Regions from separate parts of the Neobittarella massiliensis (ex Bilen et al. 2018) genome, predicted to be linked through region 1. Evidence: predicted binding sites of a transcription regulator. Region 1 holds the regulator's gene; each other region holds the start of a gene.
What was found. Region 1 encodes LexA, which represses DNA repair genes until DNA is damaged. Its sites were predicted from a motif close to CNAACANNTGTTNG; they were not measured.
Positions count from the first base shown of each region.

Region 1 (4,303 bases):
AACGGCCCTGCGGCTGACAGCCGCTCCTCTTTGCCACTGTCTGTACACCACATGCAAAATACCAGCGGCCTGAATATAAATCAATAGAAAGTCCCCAGTTATCGTATCCACACAAAATTTGTATGGGCGGTGCCAAAATAACGGCGTACAGCGCAGCGGTCCAGTCACTGCAACACTGCTCTTGCCGAATGCCGGACCTGCTGCCGCAGCCTTGAGAACCGCTGCATGTCGGTAGGTGTGTAGAACAGTGGGGCAGTATGTCGGGGGGATACCCGTTCCTGTTATGGCGCTGCACATCGGGCGGTCTTCTTCGGTGCAACCGTGGCTGCCCGCTTTACAGGGCAAGCAGCGCATAGCTCTGTTACCCGCCATACCTTTCTGCTGACTTCTTCATCGTGAACGAAAAAAGAACCGCCCAGGCGGTTCTTTTTATTGCTGGTATTCCGTACGACCTATTTCACGGTGTCTACATCGATCAGATCGTAGTTTTTATCGTAGGTCACTTTATACCCATCCATCACCTTTTCGATCTGCTCGTATACCTTGGCGGTTTTATAGGTGCTGGTGTAGGTGCTCAAGTTTTCCTGAATGTAGGCGTCGTCCAGCGGCAGACGCTGAATGATGTGGTAGCCAAAACTCGACTCCACCACGCCGCTGACGCTGTTTTCCGGCAGGGCAAAGGCGGCCTCTTCAAACTCGGCGACCATCTCATTTTTGGTGAAGTAGTAGCCGTCCGGGCTCTGGGTCATGCCCGGGTCCTCGCCGTAGGTGCTGATGAGGCTGTCAAAATCCTCGCCGGCAGCTGCTTTCTGGGCCACCTCGTTTGCCACCTGCTCAGCATTCTCGGTAGCAGAGGTGATCAGCACATGCTTGGCGCGCACGTAATTGTCTTTGACATACTGGGTCACCACATCGTCGCCCATCGGTATCTCGCCACCGTCGCCGGTCAGCTTCTCGGTCAGCTTTTGCTGCAGCGTAGACATCTCGCCCATCGAGAGGTATACCTCTTCGGTCAGGTAATTCTGTGCCAGCGCCTCTTCAAAGGCCTCCTCGCTCTCGTAGTTCTCCTTGATCGAGGCCAGATTGTCGCTGATCGATTTGCGCTCGTCAGCGGTCAGGCTCACCCCTTTTTCCTTGGCCAGGTCCATCAGCGCATAGTTGGATTTGATGGTATCCTCCACATGGGTCCGCAGCAGCTCTTTCTTGTCGTCGGCGCCTTCCTGTTCCCACACCGAGTCGTCGCCGCCGTCCAGCTGGTATTTGGTGTTCAGGTAAAAGTATCGGTATTCCTCCATCGACACGTTGTGGCTGCCCACCTTCATGACGACCGGCATGTTCACCGTCTGCTTACCGACTACCAGGTACGAATTTTTGACACAGCCGCTCAGCAGCGTCAGGGACAGCGCCCCCGTCAGGGCGATTGCCGCCAGTTTGCGTGTGAAAGTATGCTTGGCCATAAAACACTCCTATTTTTATATGCTGTTACAACATAGAATGGGCAGATACGTCTGCGCAGTATCTACTATTATAAACGATTTCTGTGTAAAACGTGTGAAAAAAAGTAAACTTTACGCCGAGTGGGGCAAAATTTTTACAGGGACCGGTCCGCAAAGTGGTTATACCATTGGCAAGTATTCCACAGCTGTGGAATATGTTGTGGAAAAACAGATGTTTACCACCAGATATGCAAATACTTGTAAAGGCAGTCGAGCAAAAGCAAACGATAGTTTGCACCTGGTACGAGTTTTTGGTATACTGAGATTACTTTTAAATATGTCATACACGGCTGGCGGCGATCTTTGCAGCGGCCATTTCGATGGGGGAGACGTCCATGCACAGCAAAACGGCACAAAAATGGTGGTCGGCACTGGCCACAGCCTGTATCCTGGCGGTGCTGTGCCTGCTCGCAGCCGCGGCGGCTGATGACGCGCTGTACGCCTTTACCCACAACGGGCAAGACGTGGTGGTGCTGGGGCAGATCGAAAAAATGAGCGGCGACACCGCCACCGTGCAGGTGCGGGAGCTGCTGCGCAGCAGCAAGTCCCAGCGCGGCGCATCGCCGCTGCACTCCGAGCAGGTGGCAGCCACCATTACCGTAAAGGGGCTGTCCGCATTTGCAGCGGGTGACCGGGTGCTGCTGTCTCTGCAAAAAAAGGGCGGCAGTTATCAGGTAGACATGGGCGCCTACCGCGCCAGCAGCACCGAGCTGCCGCTGCAGATCACCGAGCCAGACGGCGCGGCCAGCGCCCAGAGCGCCTGCCTAACCGTGTTTGCCAACTCCCGCGGGGCGCTGTGCGATTTTACACTGCAAGACGGCAGCGCCTTTCTAGAATACCGCGGCCAGCGCTATCAGGTATACAGCCCCGCGCAGGGCTTTTTAGATCCGCAGGTGCCCGGTACCCCGCAGCTGCAGCCCACCTATCCCGCCGCCGGCAGCAACTGGTTCACCCGGCTGCAGTCACCGGCCCTATTTGGGCTGTTGGGTCTGGGCGCGCTGGCAGTACTGTTTTTCTTTTGGCAGCTGCGGCGCCGGGCCCGCCGCCGTACCGTGCGGCTAAAAAACGGCGTGCATCAGCACGACGACTGACCACCACCCCACCCTCGGGCGCTCCGTTAAAAAAATACCGCCAACAGCAGCTGCTGTTGGCGGCATCAAAAGCCTGAGGGGTGCTTTTGAGGAGGATAGTGCAGCCCTAAAAACATTTGCGGCATTGTCTTTAGGCTTGCCTATATTATAGCAGTGTTATTTTTAGGGTTGTGAATGATGTGTAAATAAAAAGTGAAGAAACCTGCCTGATTTTTTGAACTTTAAAAAGCGGGCAGAAACAGATACAGAGAGGACTGCAAGATGGAAAAAGTAGAGCAGAACAAACAGCGGCTGCTGGCCTTTTTGCGCCAGCGCATCGGTCAGGGCATCCCGCCTTCGGTGCGCGAGATCTGCACCGAGATGGGCTTTAAATCCACCTGCACCGCCCACAAATACCTCAAGATGCTCGAGACCGAGGGCCAGGTGGAGATCCTGCGCGGCTCCAACCGCGGCATTCGCCTGCGCGACTTTGGCACCAGCCAGGTGCCGCTGGTGGGCACGGTGGCCGCCGGTACCCCCATACTGGCCCAGCAGAATGTCGAGGGCTATATCGTCACCGACGACCTGCACACCACCGAAGGGGTGTTTGCCCTGCGCGTCAAGGGCGAGAGCATGATCAACGCCGGCATCCTCGACGGCGACATCATCTTGGTGCGCCAGACCCCCGCCGCCGAAAACGGCGAGATCGTGGTGGCACTTATCGAAGACGAGGCGACGGTCAAGACCTTTTATGTAGAGCGCGACGGCCGGGTGCGGCTGCAGCCCGAAAACGACAGCATGTCCCCCATCTACCCCGAGACGGTGGCCATTTTGGGCAAAGTGGTGCGGCTGATCCGCGACTTCTGACAGGCCGGTACATAGGTGTCCTCCCGCGGGGCGGCAGAGCTGCTGCCCGCGCCGTTAGATACAGCTATATTGTCTAAAAAACTGCACTGTGTTTTGTAAAAAATTTTGCTTTATCGGCGCGGATGTAGTATAATAACAAAGTTAAAGCAGCGGACGTTTCATCACAGCTAGGAGGAGTACCAGCTTGATTAGAGAAGACTTACGAAATATAGCGATCATCGCCCACGTCGACCACGGCAAGACCACTCTGGTAGACGAGATGCTCAAACAGGGCGGCATATTCCGCGAGGGCCAAGTCGTGCAGGACCGCGTCATGGATTCCGGCGACCTCGAGCGCGAGCGCGGCATCACCATACTGTCTAAAAACACCTCAGTGGTGTATAACGGCGTCAAGATCAACATCATCGACACCCCGGGCCATGCCGATTTTGGCGGCGAGGTCGAGCGGGTGCTGCAGATGGTCGACGGTGTGCTGCTGCTGGTCGACGCCTTCGAGGGCCCCATGCCCCAGACTCGTTTCGTGCTGGAAAAGGCGCTGGCGCTGGGCCATAAGGTCATCGTGGTAGTCAACAAGATCGACCGCCCCGACGCCCGCCCATCCGAGATAGAGGACGAGGTCTTAGAACTGCTGCTGGAGCTCGACGCCAACGAGGAGCAGCTCGACAGCACTTTTGTCTACTGCTCTGGCCGCGACGGCACCGCCTCGCTGGATTACAGCCAGGCCGGCACCGACCTCACCCCGCTGTTCGAGCAGATCCTGAAAGACGTCCCCGCCCCCGAGGGCGACCCCGAGGCCCCCACCCAGGCGCTGGTCTCCACCATCGACTACAACGAGTATGTGGGCCGTATCGCCATCGGCCGGGTAAAGCG
Region 1 is NZ_JACOGI010000004.1:3,376-7,678, forward strand. Features, by position in the region: gene H8K20_RS13100 (peptidylprolyl isomerase) at 453-1,457, opposite strand; gene H8K20_RS13105 (hypothetical protein) at 1,832-2,587, shown strand; gene lexA (transcriptional repressor LexA) at 2,849-3,433, shown strand; gene typA (translational GTPase TypA) at 3,618-4,303, shown strand, end outside.

Region 2 (4,303 bases), on a different contig from region 1:
TGCAGATGGAGGCGCTGCGCGCCAAGGGAAACGAGCGCTCGGTCAAAGAGGAAGACGCATTCCAGACCTACCAGATCCTCTACGAGATGCAGCTGCGCGGCTACGAGTTTTTGCCGGTAGATATCTACCACTCCTCGGCCACCAATTACCAGATCGAAAACGGCAAGATCCGCCTGCCCTTTAACTGTATCAAAGGCGTGGGCGATACCGCCGCCCAGGGGCTGGAAGCCGCGGTCAAGGAGGGGGACTTCATCTCTATCGACGAGCTGCAGACCCGTTCGGGCATCTCCAAAACGGTGGTCGAGAGCCTCAAGGAGTTTGGCGCTTTCGGAGACCTGCCCCAGTCCAGCCAAATGACCTTTTTCTAATCGTTTCGTTGCGCGAAAAGAGCGAGCCGACACAGCCCATCCTAAGGGGCATGTCGGCTCGCTCTTTATCATATAGCAAACCAGGGGTCCACCGCAAACTCTCGCCCGGCCAGGTAAGAAAGCATACTGTCCGGCTCGGGCTGCAGCTGCAGCCGATAGGCGCAGAGCGCCTGCCAGCGGTATGCAGGGTGCTGGCCGCCGTATTTTTTGTCGCCCAGTATCGGGTGGCCGATAGCCGCCATCTGCGCCCGTATCTGGTGTGAGCGCCCGGTGTGCAAAAGTACCTCTACCTCGGCGTGTCCACCCAGCTGCCGCAGCACCCGGTATTCGGTCACTACCTTTTTGGCACCCGGTACCGGCTCGTCCAAGATCTCAGACCGGTTCTGCTGTCGGTCCTTGCGCAGGTAGCCGGTCAGCACCGCCCGGTCCGGCTGCGGCACGCCGGATACCAGGCACAAATACCGCTTTTGCACCCGGTCCTCCCGTATCAGCCGGCACAGCTCCCGCAGCGCCGGGGCGGTCTTGCCCACCAGCACCAGCCCCTGGGTGTTGCGGTCCAGCCGGTTGGCCAGCGCCGGCACAAAACTCAGTTCCCGCTGCGGCCGGTAGCTGCCGCTGGCCATCAGGTAACAGAGCACCTGATCGCGCAGGTTACAAGCACCCCGCTGCTCGCTGTGGGCAGGAGTCCCCACCGGCTTATTGACCACCAGCAGATGATCGTCCTCGTACACGATGTCATCCGCCGGCAGGGGCGGCACTGCGGCCGGCAGTGTCCCTGCCACCGCGCCGCCCCGCTGTGCCGGGTCAAACTCGTCTGGCAGGTACAGGTCCAGCTGGTCGCCCGGCTGCAGCATGGCCGACAGCTCCACCCGCTTGCGATTGACCTTGATCTTCTTTTGCCGATTGGCTTTATAGAGCAGCGACTTAGGACAGTGCACCAGCGTCTTGAGCAAAAATTTATCCAGTCGCTGCCCGGCGTCGTTGTCGCCAATGATCAGTGTAAACAGAGCAGTTCTCCTCTTTCCTTCTGCCCGCAAATAGTATATACTAAACGGGTATACATGTCGCAATTTGTCAAAAAGCAAGCACCTCTGTTTTTGGAGGTGCGGGCCTACTGGTATTGTACTGGATAATGTGCGGCAACACAAATCTTTTTTGCAGCGGGGCAGGGGCGTCTATGAAACACAATCACTACGGCCACCGGGAGCGCACCCGGCAGCTGTTTTTACAGGCCGGGCCGGCGGGCCTGCCCGATCACATGCTGCTCGAGATCCTGCTCTACTCGGCCATTCCCCAGCGCGACACCAACGATCTGGCCCACCAGCTGCTAAACACCTTCGGCAGTGTCAAAGGCGTTTTAGAGGCCGATGTGCAGCTGCTACAGCAGGTGCCGGGGGTGGGTTATAACACCGCCGTCATGCTCAAGACGGTGCTGGCCCTCTTTAGCCGCTACATGCGCGACGGACAGGACAGCTCCCGGGTGCTCAACACCTCCGAGAAGATCGGTCAATACATGCTGCCGGTCTTTTTGGGCAAGACCGATGAGGAGGTCTACCTGCTCTGTTTCGACGACCGCTTTTCGCTGCTCAAGTGTGAGTGTATCGGCGGCGGCAGCCACAATGCGGTACAGGTCAACCGGCAAAAGATCGCCGAGCGGGCGGTGGTGGCCAAGTCGAACCTGGTGGCCATCGCCCACAACCACCCCGGCGGGGTGGCTATGCCCTCCGACGAGGACATCCACGCCACCCTCGAGATCTACAAAACGCTGCGCGACCTGAATATCCAGCTGTTCGACCACATCATCGTCGCCGGCGACGACTTTGTCTCCCTGCGCGACAGCAACCTGTTCGTCGGGCTCTAGTGCCGCCTGTCCTGCCACCGGGCAGGGCAGGCGCTTTTTTGCCCATAAACACTTTCCTCTGTTGCAAAAATATAGGAGATTTTATCTCTTTTGGCCGCAGTTTGTGGTATGATGGAGATTGGGCAGAAAAGTGACTGTACTGCGCCCGGCAGTGGGCAGAATAGCTGTGGCGGGCGGGTCGCTGGCGACTCGGTCCAGCGGCGACCGATCTCGACAGATCCGGTTGACAAAGACCTACAAAAGCAGTAGTATATTAAGGTGCAGAAACGTTTGTTCTTATAGAGCATTGGAAGATAGGGAAGAGATATGGGCGAAGAAAAAGTTTTTCAGCTGGTGGCGCCGTACAGCCCTACCGGCGACCAGCCACAGGCCATCGAAAAGCTCACCGCGGGGGTGCTGCGGGGCGACAAAGAGCAGACGCTGCTGGGCGTCACCGGCTCGGGCAAGACCTTTACCATGGCCAACATCATCGCCAATACCGGCCGCCCCACACTGGTACTGGCCCACAACAAAACACTGGCCGCACAGCTGTGCTCCGAGTTCCGCGAGTTTTTCCCCCACAATGCGGTCGAGTATTTTGTCTCCTATTACGACTACTACCAGCCCGAGGCCTACATCGCCTCCACCGATACCTATATCGAAAAAGACAGCGCCATCAACGAGGAGATCGAGCGCATGCGCCACTCGGCCACCGCCGCTCTGTCCGAGCGGCGCGACGTCATCCTGGTGGCCAGCGTCTCCTGTATCTACTCGCTGGGCGACCCCATCGACTACCACACCATGGTCATCTCGCTGCGCCCGGGCATGGAAAAAGACCGCGACGAGCTCATCAAAAAACTGGTGAGCCTGCAGTACGAGCGCAACGACCTCAACTTTGTGCGCAATAAATTCCGGGTGCGGGGCGACGTGGTGGAGATCTACCCCGCCTACTCGTCCGAGACGGCCATCCGGGTCGAGTTTTTCGGCGACGAGATCGACCGCATCTGCGAGATAAACCCCCTCACCGGCGAGGTGAAGAACGTGGTGGGCCATGTGGCCATCTACCCGGCCTCCCACTACATCGTCCCGCAGGAGAAGATGAAGGCGGCTATCGCCAACATCGAGGAGGAGCTGCAGCAGCGCATCGCCCAGTTTAAGGCCGAGGGCAAACTCATCGAGGCCCAGCGCATCGAGCAGCGCACCCACTACGACATCGAGATGCTGCAGGAGATCGGTTTCTGTAAGGGGATCGAGAACTACTCACGGGTGCTCTCGGGCCGCGAGCCGGGCAGCACCCCCAACACCCTGCTCGACTATTTCCCCGACGACTTTTTGCTGTTCGTCGACGAGTCCCACGTGTCGCTGCCGCAGGTGCGCGGCATGTTCGCCGGCGACTTCGCCCGCAAAAAAAACCTGGTCGACTACGGGTTCCGCCTGCCGTCGGCCTTCGACAACCGGCCGCTCAACTTCGACGAGTTCTACCAAAAGCTCAACCAGGTCATCTTCGTCTCGGCCACCCCCAACGAGCTGGAGCGCGAAAAGAGCACCCAGATCGTGGAGCAGGTCATCCGCCCCACCGGCCTGATGGACCCCGAGGTCATCGTCAAGCCGGTCGAGGGCCAGATAGACGACCTTTACGGCGAGATACAGAAGCGCCGCCAGCGCGGCGAGCGGGTGCTGGTGACCACCCTCACCAAAAAGATGGCCGAGGACCTGACCGATTACCTGGAGGGGATGGACGTGCGGGTGCGCTACATGCACCACGGCACCGAGACCATCGAGCGCATGGAGATCATCCGCGACCTGCGCCTGGGTGAGTTCGACGTGCTGGTGGGCATCAACCTACTGCGTGAGGGGCTGGATATCCCCGAGGTGTCGCTGGTGGCCATCCTCGACGCCGACAAGGAGGGTTTCCTCCGCTCCGAGACCTCGCTGATACAGACCATCGGCCGCGCCGCCCGCAACGCCGGCGGCCAGGTCATCATGTACGCCGACAGCGTCACCCGCTCCATGGAGGCGGCCATCCGCGAGACCGAGCGCCGCCGCGCCATCCAGGGCAAATATAACCAGGAGCACGGCATCACCCCCCAGACCA
Region 2 is NZ_JACOGI010000001.1:959,513-963,815, forward strand. Features, by position in the region: gene H8K20_RS04390 (PolC-type DNA polymerase III) at 1-368, shown strand, start outside; gene H8K20_RS04395 (RluA family pseudouridine synthase) at 437-1,405, opposite strand; gene H8K20_RS04400 (JAB domain-containing protein) at 1,546-2,229, shown strand; gene uvrB (excinuclease ABC subunit UvrB) at 2,536-4,303, shown strand, end outside.
Region 2: uvrB (excinuclease ABC subunit UvrB) is a predicted target of LexA. The motif match lies at 2,493-2,506, and genes of this name have one in related genera.

Region 3 (4,303 bases), on a different contig from region 1:
CGACATCTCGGTGTCCGGCGGCTTAAAAGTGGGCCGGCCGGTGGCCAATGTCGTCATTACCGACTGCGGCGCCTGGGGCGATAGCTGGAGCAATGCCTACAATCTGGGCTGGAAATACGTGGGCGGCTTTGATACCGACTCGATCACCGCTATCCAGGTGGGTATGAGAGACGCCGACGGAAAGCTGATCGTGGCGTATACGGCCGACAAGGAGCAGCTGGCCTATCAGGCGGAAAACGGCTATATCACCGCCGAGGGCCTGAGCAGCGCCCCGTTTTATCAGGTGACTACAAGCGGTGTCGAGCTCGTCGAGGGGCGCGATCAGGACTGGACCGTCATAAAAGGCGAGGCTTATGCCGCCTGGAAGCCCGCTGTATTTTTTGCCGAGATCGTGACGCCCGAAAAGAGCTATCCGCTCGAAACGGCCTACGACGGACAGTTTGCCCCTGCTTTCCAGTGCGCCCACAAACAGCTCTCGGCGGTGGACGGCATAGAGGCCACCTGCATCGAGCATGGAAACATCCCCTACTGGTACTGCGACAACTGCAAGCAGTACTTTGCCGATGAGGACTGTCAGCAGGCCATTACAGCGGCAGATATCCTGCTCGCCGCCACTGGTCACCAGGCCCAAAAGGTAGAGGGCAAAGAGGCGACAGCCACCGAGGAAGGCAACGTGGCATACTGGTACTGTGCGGCCTGCGGTAAGTACTTTGCCGATGCAGACTTGACGCAGGAGATCACCAGGGAAGACACTGTACTGCCCGCCACCGGCGAGCAAAAAGAGCCCGAGCCCAGCGACGGGCAAAAACCCGAGAGTGAAGATACACAGGCGCCCGCTACCGGCGACAGCAGCGTTTTGCTCTGGGGCGGTGTGCTGGTGCTCTCAGCCGCTGCGATTACCGGCCTGAGCCTGTATAAGCGCAAAAAACAGGTGCGGTAGCAGCACAGGTCCGATGTCATGATCAAACAGCCGACAGGTCTTGTCCTGTCGGCTGTTTTCTTTTTGCCGGGGCCCGGTCGGTGCCGCTGTTGGGGGACAAGCGGACCTTTACGGCTAAAGATCACCGATAAAATGTGTGCTGCGGCGGCATAAAAAGGGGAGACTACCGGGAGTTTTGGCCAAATGTGGCACCGGTATTTCGGCGCTGCAGGTCATTGTATCTGCCGCTGGCGGGGCGTATCATAAAGCCAGAGACGTATAGACAGGAGTTGATCGCGTGGATAAGCCCTATGTCGTTACCCTGGGCCGCAGCGTGCAGGACGAGTACTGGGAGGCCGAGCACTACCCGATGGCGGGAGAGAAGATATCGGTCTACCGCAGAGAGAAGGTGGCCGGTGGCTTTTCCAATTCCGCCTTTGTCATGGCGGCGCTGGGCCTCACCTGCTACATTGCCGAGACTTTTGGCGCCGAGGACGAGAGCACGGCTATGCACCAGCAGCTCATGCGCCAGCAGGGCATCAAGACCGATCTGGTGCGCACCAAACAGGGGTATCAAAACCACCACTGTGTCATCTTAAAGACCGCCCGGTCCGGTGAGCGCACCATTTTTTCGCTGGAGCAGCCCCACCAGCCCGTACCCTATACCGAGAGCGAGCTGGCGCTGATCGGCGGCGCCGATTGGCTGCTGGTGAACCTGAGCGACCTGCGCTGCTTTCCCCATCCCCAAAAAATGCTCGATACCGTGCTGCGCGGCGGGGTCAAACTGGCTATCGATGCCGAGGCGGCTTCATTTGAGAGCCGTCAGCAGGACGACTTCTATTTTTCACGCTGCAGCTTTCTCTCGCTCAACGAGTTTGCCTACCAAAAGTTTTGCGGCGACAGCGGCCACCGGGCCATCCAACAGCTGCTTCAGCGCGCACCAAATTGTATCGTGGCCCACACGCTGGGCGCGCAGGGCAGCCGTATCTACACCCGTGATGTGGCGCTGCAGGTGCCGGCCCTACCGGTGGCGGCTGTCGATACCACCGGCGCCGGCGACACCTATAACGGCGCCTTTCTCTACGGCCTGACCAACCGCTGGCCGCTCGAGAAATGTGCTCTGTTCGCCTCGGCTGCTGCCGCCCGTTCCACACTCTACCGCGACCCGCGGGGCGGGGCGGTATCGGCACAGGTGGTGCAGCATTTTATCGCCGAGCGCCGCTATGCGCCTGTGCTAAAGCATATATCCCGGTGAGGTTTGACTGTTGAGGCCGGAAAAAGCGAAAATGCGGCGGGACCCGGTGGGGAGGATGAGACACCCACCGATCCCGCCGTCTATACAGTACCCGATAGAACGGTGCCTGTTTGTATCTCGATCCAGTAGAGCAGTGCCTCTTGCCTGTCGGTGTGGGTGATCCAAACGCATTATCCAGCCTGCCGCCGCGTTCGATGGTGCGGCGCGCGCCCCCGTTTTGCAAGTCGCAGCCCGGCAGCCCCCACTTGGGCTCCAGCTGCCGGCGGTAACCGCGCGACAGCTGTAAGAGCGGGGTGGCATATCTCTTGCCTCGTTCGATGGGCCGTTCCCCGTAGCCGATACAGCCGCTGTATTGCCGCAAAAGTCGTTGAGGTAGTGGCGGGTGTCCATCATCCCGGCAGCGCGCCGCCGTGCTGCTACCGCCCGCCGTGCGCCAGAAGTTCCTGCCAATAGTCCATCGCCGCACTGTGCAGCGCTCCATCAGCTATAGCCAGCTGCAGCAGATCCCTGGTTTTCCCCAACTCCTTTATTTGTCTGTTACAACACAGCCGCAGTGTACTTTTCATTGCTGCCGGGGGAACGAAGAGCGGTTGCCCCGGTCCGGCCGATGTGCTATACTCTATAAAGAACAAACTTTTGATTTTACTGGGGGGACGGGCGTGGACCGCACGATACTGCACTGTGACTGCAATGGCTTTTATGCCTCGGTAGAGTGTGCGCTGCACCCCCAGTACCGCAACGTGCCCATGGCTGTGTGCGGCGACCCCGAGAGCCGACACGGCATCATTCTGGCCAAAAACGAGCTGGCTAAGGCCTACGGCATCAAGACTGCCGAGACGGTGTGGCAGGCTAAGCGCAAGTGCCCCGACTTGGTGCTGGCCCCCTCTCACCACGACCTGTACCGCCAGTTCTCCCAGCAGATAAATGCCATCTATCAGCAGTATACCGACCTGGTCGAACCCTTTTCCATCGACGAGAGCTGGCTGGATGTGGGCGGCAGCTACCGTCTGTTTGGCAGCGGCGAAAAGATCGCCGACGAGCTGCGCCGCCGTATCCGCCAAGAGGTAAAGGTCACTATCTCGGTGGGAGTATCTTTTAACAAGGTGTTTGCCAAACTGGGCAGCGACTATAAAAAGCCCGATGCCACCACCGTGATCACCCGCCAAAATTACACCAGCCTGCTGTGGCCGCTGCCGGCCGAGCGCATGCTGTTTATCGGGCAGGTGGCTGCCGGCAAGCTGGCGCGGGCGGGCATCCACACCATAGGCGATCTGGCCCGCGCCGACGACTGGCTGCTGCAGCGCCTGCTGGGTAAAGGGGGCCTAACGGCCAAGATCTACGCCCAGGGTCTCGATGACAGCCCGGTGCGCCGCTTTGATGAGCAGCGCGAAGTCAAGAGCGTGGGCAACAGCATCACTTTTCGCCGCAATCTGGTGGGCCAGCGCGATATCCGCGCCGGGGTGCTGTCCCTGTGCGACACGGTGGCCGCCCGTCTGCGCGCCCACAAGCTCTACTGCCAAACGGTACAGGTGCAGATCAAGTCGCCCGATCTGCGCGTCATCTCGCGCCAGCAGGGGCTCTCCCGCTCCACCAATCTGGCGCGGGAGCTGTTTTGTGCCGCGATGGCCATCATCGAGCGCAGCTGGGACATGAAAAAGCCCATTCGCATGCTCACGGTGACCGGCACCGCACTCACCGATCAGGATACCGGCGAGCAGCTGCGGCTCGATGTGCCTTCCTCCACCCCCGACCACGAGCGCCAGCAAAAGCTGGAGCAGGCACTCGATGCCATCCGCCAGCGGTACGGCAGCGATTCGGTGGGCTTTGGCTCGCTCATCGAGAGCGATATCTTTCACCGCCGCCCCGACGAGATAGAGCCCGGCGGCGACCGGGAATAGATCTGTGAATATGTGAGCGTGTCCCAAACTCTGTTTTGGGATGCGCCTTTTTTGTATACTTGCGCTCTTTTTGGCCCATAGTTTGGGATGTGGATAACAAGATAGTCACCGGCCCCGCACGGCTGTTAAACAGCCGTATCGCCGGCGCAACAGGAGGATCACTATGAGACAGACCAAAGAGAGCTTACAGTTTCTCACCAGCGACCAGTGCCCGGGCTTTGCCATCGTGCC
Region 3 is NZ_JACOGI010000001.1:838,909-843,211, forward strand. Features, by position in the region: gene H8K20_RS03835 (hypothetical protein) at 1-940, shown strand, start outside; gene H8K20_RS03840 (PfkB family carbohydrate kinase) at 1,218-2,174, shown strand; gene dinB (DNA polymerase IV) at 2,834-4,072, shown strand; gene H8K20_RS03850 (desulfoferrodoxin family protein) at 4,236-4,303, shown strand, end outside.
Region 3: dinB (DNA polymerase IV) is a predicted target of LexA. The motif match lies at 2,800-2,813, and genes of this name have one in related genera.

Region 4 (4,303 bases), on a different contig from region 1:
GTGTACCTACCTCCGTCTGCTGTGCGCGCCACTGGTCGATCAGCAGCTGCATGCGCGCTGTGGCCTGCTCGGCGCTGTCCCCCTGCAGCATCCCCACCGTGCACTGCCGCGCGAGGTCCCAAATGGGCAGCTGCAGGTTGTCGTCGGCGCCAATGACGCTGCGCCCGTTGGTGAGGTAGGGGCTGATAGACTGTATCGCCTGGTCTTCAGAAAGGCGGTTGTCTTTGAGTGGGCTAAACGAGCATTGGCTGTCCACAAATTCCCACATCACATCTTTTTGGGTCAAATACTCCACAAACTCCTTGGCCTTCTCTACATGGGGGCTGTCGGCGTTCACGCTCACGCGGGTGTCGATGTTGATGACCAGCACGCTGCCGTCGTCTAAGATCGGATAGGGCCGCACCTCAAAAGAAAAATCCGGCTCCAGCTCCCGCAGGCGGGGCACCGCCCAGACACCAGTCAGCATAAAGGGCCGTTCGCCGGCGGCAAACAGCGCCAGGTCGTCTTTGGTCTTGGCGGTGTTCAGCGCCTCGTCGGCGTCTATCCAACCCCGGCGCAGCATCTTTTCCACCAGTGAAAAGCCGGGGGCCAACACCTGGGTCAGGTCGTCCTGGCCGCTGCTCAAACGGGCGATCCGGGCGGCGGGGTCCGCGCTCTGGTATACCGGCAGCAATCCCTTGGCCAGCACTACCGTCTTTAGCGATATATCGTTGTTGGCCACGATGGGGATGATCTTCTGCGACACAAAGTAGTCGCACACCGCCTCCAGCTCAGCCAGGTTCTCGGGTATCTTTTGCCCGTGCTTTTTAAGCAGCGCGGTGTTGCAGTACAGGCCAAAAGCCGAGATAGAGGTGGGCAGGTAGTCGATGGTCCCGTCGGCGGCCATCTGGCTGCGGGCCAGATCGCTAAAGTTTTCCAGCGTCGACAGGTCCGACAGATCGGCCAGCTGTCCCTGCCCCGACAGCTTTAACACCCGCTCGTGGTCCACCATAAAAATGTCGTCGCCGTTGCCGGTGGACAGCCGCTTTTCCAGCACGCTAAAGTAATCCGGGCTCTTGATGCCGTCATAGGCAATGTTCACCCCGGGGTAGTCGTCCATGTAACCGTGCAGCGCGTCCTCAATGGCCATCACGTTCAGCGCCTCGTATTTGTAGCCAAAAAAGGTCAGGTCGGTCTGGTGCTGTACCGCTCCAGTGTCGGCCTCAAAAACAATGTTCTTGCTCTCATTACACCCGCTTAAAACACCCAGCAGCAGTGCCGGCAACAGCAGCAGTGCCCACACCCGTCGCCCCATCCTCATAAAAACGCCCCCACCTCCGCACAGATCGCTATAACAGGACCTGTTTTCACCATTTTGTACAGTATACTCTATATCGGTCAAAAGAAAAAGGTTTCCCTTTAACAAACTGTGAAAAGCGTGACAGTATCTGCGATCAGTTTACCGGCACTTTGTGCCCCTCTTCTATCCCCCAAAAACAGCCGGGCAAAAAACTGCCTGCCAACTGTCCGCCGCTGCTAAAAGCTCGCCGGCGCCCCAAAATAAAAGACCGGTTGGATCGGTGTGTGCACCAGCGCTGTAAAGCGGCAAAAGGTGATAGCCGGTAAACACGCTCCCAGCAGCGGCAAATACCTAAAGTGGCGCCCAATACCGCCCAAAATGCCCGAATTTACAATTTCGTAACATTTGTGATGTCGGCATAAAAAGGGCGGACCGCTACTTTGGCAGCGGTCCGCCCTTTTTAAAACACAAGCTGAGCTGGAGAGATCACACCGCCTGCCGCGCCAGCTCAGGGGCGCATTGCAGCAGCTTGGCGGCCTGCTCGACCGGTGCGCTGCACCAGCTCTCCAGCTGATCTGGCGGCAGGATCACCGGCATGCGGTGGTGGATATCCCGCATCCAGCTGTTGGCGGCGCGGGTGAGAATAACGTACCGCGGCTGCCCGTCAAACACGTTATAGAGCCCCGCCATATAGAGCGCGCTGTCGCCGGGGCGGGTGAACAGGTACTTCTGGTGGGCTCTGTCCTGCGACCACTCGTAAAAGCCGGTACTGGGCACCACGCAGCGGCGAAACAGCAAGCTGTTGCGAAACATGGGCTTGTCCTGCGCGGTCTCACTGCGGGCGTTGATGATCACGCCCGCCGAGCCGCCAAATTTGGGAAAGCCCCAGCCAAAAACATCCGCCTGAATATGCGCTCCCTGCCGCAGGAGCACCGGCGCCGCATTGGTGGGGAAGATCTCACCGGTCTTTACCTCTCTTTCGGGGTGGCGCCTGCTCACCTCCTGAATAATGCGCATGATCTCGCGGCTGTCGGTATCGGTAAACAGCGTGTATCGGCCGCACATAACGTCGTCCTCCTTTGCTTTTTATAGAACTGGTACAGTCAGTTTGCCCCGCCCACGGCCGGTCTATCAAACCGGCCCTAGACTGTCGCACACAGCAGCTGGTGGTATTTCCCTGTAGATATCGGCGGGGGAGCGGTATACAATAAAAACACAGAAAAAAGAACAAATGTTTATTTTTGGCGCTGTATACGCCGGTAATGACTATGGAAAGGACCATCTTACACGCCGATCTCAATAACTTTTACGCCTCGGTGGAGTGCGTATATCGCCCCCAGCTGCGGGGCAAGCCGGTGGCGGTGGCCGGCGACGCCCAGCTGCGGCACGGCATCGTGCTGGCCAAGTCCTACGAGGCCCGCGCCTGTGATGTGCAGACTGGTGACCCACTGTGGCTGGCCCGGCAAAAATGCCCCGAGATCGTGTTCGTACCGCCCGATTATGGCCGCTATCTGCACTATTCACAGCTGGTGCGGCAGATCTATTTAGACTATACCGATCTCGTCGAGCCCTACGGCCTGGACGAGTGCTGGCTGGATGTGACCGGCAGCGCCCGCCTGTTTGGCCGCGGCAGCCAGATCGCCGCCCAGCTGCGCCAGCGGGTAAAAAAAGAGCTGGGCGTCACCATATCGGTGGGGGTATCTTTTAATCGGGTATTTGCCAAACTGGGCAGCGATTTAAAAAAGCCCGACGCCACCACCGTGCTGCCGCCCAACTGCTGGCGGGAGCGGGTGTGGCCCCTGCCCGTGCAGGACCTGATCTACGTGGGCCACGCCACCGAAAGCAAGCTGGCGCGTATGGGCATACACACCATCGGTCAGCTGGCCGCCCAACCGCCGGCACTGGTGCAGCAAAAGCTGGGCAAGGTGGGCGTTCTTTTATGGGGCTGGGCCAACGGGTGCGACCGCTCACAGGTGCGGCCGGCCCACATCTCGCTGCCGGTCAAGAGTATCGGCAACAGCACCACCGCCCCGCGCGATCTGGTCACCGACCGCGACGCCCGCATCACACTGTATGCACTGTGCGACAGCGTAGCTGCCCGTCTGCGGGCGCAGCACCTCACCGCCCGCACCGTGCAGCTCACCATTCGCGACTGCGACCTGTGGAGCTATCAGCGCCAGACGACGCTAAAAGAGCCTTGTCAGGATTCGCAGACGCTGTTCGATGCCGCGCACCGGCTATTTTGCCGCCACCGGCTGCCGGGCCGTCCGGCGCGGGGACTGGGGGTAAAGGCCTGCAATCTGGCCCTGCAAACGCCGCCACAGCTGTCGCTTTACGGCGAGATCCAGCGCGCCCAGCGCCAGACCGATCTGGAGCGCGCGCTGGATGGGATCCGCGCCAAGTACGGAAATTTCGCTGTGCGCCGGGGCATCATGCTCACCGATCCGGCTCTGGCGGCAGTAGATCCGCAGCGAGACCACATCATCTATCCGGTGGGCTTTTTAGGAGGTTGAGAGCTGTGCGCAAAGTAGTCGTGCCGGTGGTGGTACACATCGATGAAAAGGGGCGCATCACCCCGCTGTCGCTGGAGTGGGAAGACGGCACCGTGTACCAGATAGACCGCATTTTGCAGGTAGAGCGCGCCGTGGCCCAGCAGGTGGGGGGCGCCGGCATACGCTATACGGTGCGGGTACTGGGCCGAGAGCGGTATTTATACCACGACGATCTGGAGGGCAACTGGTTCGTCGAGGGCCGGTAGTGCCCCTGCCAGTACCGATCATCCCACCGTGTGGATAGCAGCCCGGCCCCAACCCTGAAGTTTCCAGCCGCCATGCAGATCAGTAGAAGTAAAGGTAACCTTGGCATTGGCGGCATCGCCTTGACCCAACACCAGCGTGTACTGGCCGCCGGCATATTGGAAACTGTCTATATCGGTGAGGTACTGCACCTTTTCGGCCGGAATCTGGTCGTAGGGCAGCTCGATCTGAGCCCAGCTGTCGCCGGTGTCATCGGTGACGAACAGCA
Region 4 is NZ_JACOGI010000001.1:1,415,913-1,420,215, reverse strand. Features, by position in the region: gene H8K20_RS06570 (ABC transporter substrate-binding protein) at 1-1,300, opposite strand, end outside; gene H8K20_RS06565 (SOS response-associated peptidase) at 1,766-2,344, opposite strand; gene H8K20_RS06560 (DNA polymerase Y family protein) at 2,548-3,792, shown strand; gene H8K20_RS06555 (hypothetical protein) at 3,798-4,037, shown strand; gene H8K20_RS06550 (WD40/YVTN/BNR-like repeat-containing protein) at 4,056-4,303, opposite strand, start outside.
Region 4: H8K20_RS06560 (DNA polymerase Y family protein) is a predicted target of LexA. The motif match lies at 2,504-2,517, and genes of this name have one in related genera.